2 regions of the Lentilactobacillus terminaliae genome follow, and region 2 is predicted to be linked to the other one. Evidence: riboswitches for the same ligand, from Rfam matches in the RefSeq annotation. Region 2 holds a riboswitch; the other holds the start of a gene.

Region 1 (3,198 bases), 200 kb from region 2:
GAATACGCAAAAAGCTCATACAATTTAACTTCTGATAATGGTGATGTCACAGTTAAAAAATAATTTAAGCTGATTTAGTTTATGTGGTTTAAGATGCCTGTTTATTTTTAGTTGATTTAATTATAAAGTGATAAAGTTCATTTTGAATTTGACTAAAACTCGTGCTAACTGTGATATACTCAATTTTAGTATTAAGTTAAGAGAGGATTGTTTTTAAATGTATGACGAAGATTATATGTTTATCGAACCTGATCATAATCGATGGGCTAAGTTAATTGTTAGCTTTTTGTTAACAGCATTTATCACAGTTTCAGTATCAATGAATTTTGATTATCTTCAATTTATTGACTCAATGATCACCACGGCAATTCAAGGCAAAGCAGTTAGTCAACCCTTGGAAGGCTTTTATACACTGATTTCGTTTATTGCCAGTCCGAAGTTGGATATTTTTTGGATTTTAGTAATCGCATTCTTCTTATGGGGCTTCAAATACAAGATTCCAGCACTGTTTTCTATCATCACTCTACTTGGTGCTGATGTAATTGGATTCTTGATCAAGAACGTTGTCAAACGTGATCGACCACCGTTACATATGGCTTCTGATGATGGATACAGTTTCCCAAGTGGGCATGTGCTAGGTGCGTTTATTGTAATTGCGATTATCTGGATTTTCGTGGTGCCAATTATTGGTAATGCGACACTGAGAATCGTAGTGAGAACCTTGTTGATTATTGGATTAGCATTGGTCATGTTTTCACGAGTGTATTTAAATGCCCATTACCCAACAGATACTATTGGAGCTGCTTTTGTGGCATATACTTGGTTACAGTTAGCTGAGATATTGTACGCAATGTATGCTCCTAGACTAAAACAAATTAATTTTCTTTCGAATTCAATTATCTAAAAGAGGCGGATACCGTCTCTTTTTTTATAGGAGTGAGATCATCAATGGTTGCTGAATTTCAATTTAATAATCTTTTAGTCAGACCGATGCATGACAAGGATCAAGAGGCAGTGATAGCTTTGCGCAGTGAGAAAGAAATTATGGCAGGATTAGGTGAGTCCAGTGGACAGTACTCCCAAGCAGAATTTTTATTGGAGCTGGCTAATTCAGATGAGTATGTGATCACGTCATCAGCGCATGTGATTGGTGGAGTGATGTTAAATGAAATGGCTGCTAGTGATGGAGAAATTGACTTAACAGGTCGAGAATTCAGTTATTACTTGTCGCCTTTATATTGGGGACAAGGAATTATGACTAACGTCTTGAAGAAATTGATCGATTGGATTTTAGATGATGGGATCGACCATTTACAAGCTGAAGTATTTGTGAATAATCAGCGTTCGATGAACTTATTGAAACGGATTGGATTTACTAAAGATATAGAATTGTTTGATCCGATATCTCAAAAAAATAAGGCCATTTGGTCATTTTCAGCATTAAATGAGTAGATTCATTACTGAAAGCTTGATTAAATTTGTCAAAACTTGATTTAAGTAGTAGACTCATCCTTGTAATAAAATTTAATAATAAATATTCGAAGTAGAGGCGCGAACATTAAGAGTAACTTTCAGGAGCTGGAATAGAAGCGATGACTGAAAGTGAAAGGGATGTTCGCCGAAATTGATAATTGTCTTTCCATTTATCAATTGGGGCTTAACTCAATAAGTTAAGAACTGTCGTAGTTTTGATACTACGGGGTGCTATCAAGATGTTGAAATTAAGGGACCTTCTTCAATATTCTTGAGGAAGGTCTTTTTTGTACTTGAAACTCTATGATACTTTGAAGGATTGGGAGAGAGTTTTTATGAGTGATAATGCTAATGATCAGGTTCAACGGGGGTTAAAGTCACGACATGTGTCGATGATCGCTCTAGGAGGATGTATTGGAACTGGATTGTTTGTTGCCAGTGGTTCGGCAATTAGTGTTGCGGGGCCTGGAGGCGCATTGGTAGCCTACGGTTTGATGGGGATGATGGTTTATTTCCTAATGACTAGTCTGGGTGAAATGGCCACCAACATGCCGATTTCAGGTTCTTTTGCCGCTTATTCTGCCAAGTATGTTGATCCAGCATTGGGATTTGCCATGGGCTGGAATTATTGGTTTAACTGGGCAATTACTGTTGCAGTCGATGTTAGTACCGTAGCGTTAGTTATGAAGTTTTGGTTGCCAAATGTGCCTTCCTGGATTTGGAGTGGGGTAGCATTAGCGCTGATTTTCTTGATCAACGCAATGTCGGTTAAAACGTTTGGTGAAACTGAATTTTGGATGTCATTGATCAAAGTGGTCACGATTATTATCTTTTTGGTAATTGGATTATTAACTATTTTTGGTATTATGGGTGGCCATTTTATCGGCCTTAGAAACTTTTCAATTAAAGATGCCCCATTTGTTGGCGGAATTCCACCAATCATTTCCGTTTTCGTAGTTGCTGGTTTTTCATTTCAAGGAACTGAATTAGTTGGTATTACTGCTGGTGAATCACAAGATCCGTCACACAGTGTTCCTAAGGCCATCAATGAAGTTTTCTGGAGAATCATTTTGTTCTATATTTTAGCCATTGCTGTGATCGCTGCTATCTTGCCATACACTAGCCACTCACTATTAGGTTCTAGTGCTAGTGATATTGCCATCAGTCCATTTACGTTAGTATTTCAACGGGCTGGTTTAGCAGCAGCGGCCAGTGTCATGAATGCAGTTATCTTAACTTCCGTTATTTCTTCCGCTAATTCCGGAATGTATGCCTCAACTAGAATGCTCTACTCACTTTCAAATAGTGGTTATGCACCAAAAACTCTTGGTAAGACTGGTTCAAATGGTATTCCTTACAACGCTTTGTTGGTGACAACATTCGTTTCACTATTGACATTTGTTTCTAGTATTGCCGGACCACAAATTTACATGTGGTTAGTTGCCGCATCAGGATTAACTGGATTTATTGCTTGGTTTGGAATCGCGATTTCACATTATCGATTTAGACGAGCATTCATCAAGCAAGGACATGATTTATCTGAATTGAAGTATCATGCTAAGTGGTTCCCATTTGGTCCAGTACTATGTTTGATTTTGTGTTTATTAGTTATTATTGGTCAAAATCCACAAGCATTTGCTAACTTTGATTGGACGCAGATTTTGGTCACATATATGAGTGTTCCATTAGTGGTCATTCTATATTTGGTATACAAAATCAAGCATC
Region 2 (3,198 bases):
TTCCTTCGCCAACGACCATGATAATTGCGTAGTCATCGATCCATTCCATAACATCAGGAGAAACTTCGTCACGAATATCCGCACACATTTTTTTTATGGTCTGGTTATCAAGTTGGCTGTTGTCAAAAATGATTGTTAAATCATCAATTCCGGAAGGCATGTGTTCATACGACACGTTATATTTGAACAGAATATTTAATATTTTTCTGGTGAAACCTGCTTCTTTATTAAGCAAGTAACGGTGAAGATACAAGGCTGCAAAACGATTTGACGCCGTAATTCCAGTGACTGGCAATTTCACTTCCAGTTCATCTTCAGGAACAATCAAAGTCCCGTCGGCTTCTGGATTATTGGTGTTTTTTACGTTGATGGGAACTTGGCCTTGAATGGCTGGAATAATGGCTTCGTCATTAAATACTGAAAAGCCGGCATATGATAATTCTCGCATCTCTCTGAAAGTCATCTTGCTAATGGGGGCGGGATTTTTAATGACATGTGGGTTGGCAGCAAAAATCGCATCAACATCCGTAAAGTTTTCATACAGGTCTGCATGTAATCCTCTGGCCAAAATAGAGCCAGTGATATCTGAACCACCGCGGGCAAAAGTCACAATATCACCATGTTTAGTAAAGCCAAAGAAACCAGGAAATACTAACCGTTCATTGCCGACGTTGATCTTACCTAGATTTTGGTAGGTGGATTCATCTACGGAAGCACAGTTAGGATCATCTGTCAGAATTATGCCTGCTTCACTAGGATCGATGAATTTGGCAGGGATGCCACTTTGAGTTAAGCAAGCGGCGAATAATTCAGCATTCAATCGTTCACCATGGGCTTTGAAAGCCGCCATTAAATAGTCATTATTGGGATAAGATTTGTTTGGCAGCCCAGTGATCTTAGCTCTGATTTTTGTTAATACAGATTCAGGGACACTAAACTCGTTTCCGATGGCTAAGTACCGATTAAAAATTTGGTTCTGAATATCTGTGTAAGGTGCTTTAACCATTACTTTTTTGGCATATGTAATTAATAAATCAGTTACTTTGATATCATCCGAGAATCTCTTACCAGGTGCAGAGGTAACTACAATTTGACGATTTTCGTCACTGGAAATGATATCAATAACTTTTCGGACATGAGCTGCATCTGCCAGCGAACTGCCCCCAAACTTAACGACTTTCATATGGCTTTATTCTCCTTTTTGAATATTTAAGATAAATATTTGAAATTATTAAGGAGAATTCTAGCATTTCTAATTTAATTATCAACTCAAATATATCAAAGAATGCTGCTGTATTTGGCCTATTAAGTAGATAAAAGAAAATTTTCAGGAATTAATAAAAATTCATGGTTGACGAATTATGAGTTTTATTATAGAATTTTAATAATTTAAAAAGTATAGAGGTTGCAACCAACAACAGTAATTAGTGGAGCTACTACTTTAGCTACGAAGCTAGTGAAAGGGGCGGTTGCCGAAGCTCTAAGTCAAGTGGGACTTAGTAGGCTGGGTCATAGTCTAATAGACTATGGACTGTCGTAGCAGATACGTCGGCTACGGGGCGCTATCAACATAATGATAAAAGAATGCATAATTTCTTAGGTCTTTTTGTTTTGTAGCGTAAACAAAAAGATCTTTTTTTGTACCCTGAAGCCATAAAAATACACATTTGGAGGTTAATCATGGCAGAACAAACGCAAGCATTTCAAATTAATAATCAGGGTCATTTAGAAATTGGTGGTGTCGATTCGTTAGAATTAGCCCATCAATTTGGCACACCTTTAGTAGCTTATGATGTTTCAGCAATTCGTAATCAGATTCGTCATTTTCAATCTGTATTTGAACAAAATCACGTGGATTACGCAGTAAGTTATGCCAGCAAAGCATTTGCCTCCATCGCAATGTTTCAGTTAGTCAATCAAGAGGGCGGGCATATCGATGTTGTCTCAGGGGGTGAACTTTATACCGCTATTAAGGCAGGATTCCCAATGGACCATGTTAGTTTTCACGGTAATAACAAATCTTTTGCAGAATTAACGATGGCAGTTGAGCAACAAGTTGGCGTGATAATCTTAGATAATTTTCATGAGATCGAACTGTTGCAAGAGGTTTTGCAACAACAGCACCAACATATCAATGTCATGTTGAGAGTGACGCCGGGCGTTTCGGCTCATACTCATGAATATGATCAAACTGGTCAAGTAGACAGTAAGTTTGGCTTTGATATCCAAAGCGGACAGGCCTTTGAAGCATTGGAAAAGGTGTTAACAATTGATTCGATGAACATGCTGGGTATCCACGCTCACATCGGTTCACAAATCTTTGAAGTGAACGGTTTTGAGATGGCTGCTAATAAATTAATCGATACGTTGGCAGAATGGAATGAAAGAATTGGCTATCAAGCTAAGGTATTGAATGTTGGTGGTGGATTTGGAATTCGTTACACACAAGAAGATGACCCAATTGCCCCAGAAGAATTCGTTGATGCGATTGTTAAGACAGTCAAATCTGAAACGAGTGAAAAAGGTATCGCCACTCCAGCAATTTGGATTGAACCTGGCAGATCGATCGTTGGGCCGGCTGGTTACAATCTCTACACTGTTGGTTCAAGAAAAGACGTTCCTGGAATTCGTTCATATGTCACCGTTGACGGTGGGATGGGGGACAATATTAGACCAGCACTTTATCAGGCTGACTATGAAGCGGTTTTAGCAAGTAATCCAACCTCACCAATCAGTGAGACAGTTCGGATCGCAGGTAAATATTGTGAATCAGGCGACATCTTGATTAAAGAGCAAGCACTACCAGCGACTAAGCCCGGCGATGTGTTAGCGATGTTAGCAACTGGAGCTTACGGATATTCGATGGCTTCAAATTATAATCGTAATCCGAGACTAGCCGTCGTCTTTTGTGAAGATGGAGAGGCAAAATTAGTAATTCGCCGTGAGACATATGATGACTTAATTAGTCATGACCTAAGTATTGAATAAGGAGCTTTATATATTATGGAAGAAATGAGTGCACAAGAAATCATTGAATACATCGGTAATGCTGATAAACAAACGCCGGTAAAGGTTTTTATCAAAGGAAATATGTCTAATTTAACTAACACAAATGCGATTAAGACATTTTTGGATGCTCATACAGGAATTTTATTTGGTAACTGGCAGGACGTTGAACCATTTCTTAAAGAAAATGCT

What was found. A riboswitch is a leader RNA that binds a small molecule or an ion and turns the genes downstream of it on or off. The one in region 2 is predicted to bind lysine.
Region 1: linked by a shared signal. The riboswitch ahead of O0236_RS02515 (amino acid permease) and the one ahead of lysA (diaminopimelate decarboxylase) in region 2 are both predicted to bind lysine.

The regions. Positions count from the first base shown of each region.
Region 1 covers NZ_CP168151.1:522,837-526,034, forward strand. The annotation lists gene O0236_RS02500 (DUF4097 family beta strand repeat-containing protein) at 1-63, shown strand, start outside; gene O0236_RS02505 (phosphatase PAP2 family protein) at 218-904, shown strand; gene O0236_RS02510 (GNAT family N-acetyltransferase) at 949-1,452, shown strand; lysine riboswitch at 1,537-1,715, shown strand; gene O0236_RS02515 (amino acid permease) at 1,809-3,198, shown strand, end outside.
Region 2 covers NZ_CP168151.1:326,495-329,692, forward strand. The annotation lists gene O0236_RS01555 (aspartate kinase) at 1-1,183, opposite strand, end outside; lysine riboswitch at 1,392-1,573, shown strand; gene lysA (diaminopimelate decarboxylase) at 1,681-2,988, shown strand; gene dapD (2,3,4,5-tetrahydropyridine-2,6-dicarboxylate N-acetyltransferase) at 3,004-3,198, shown strand, end outside.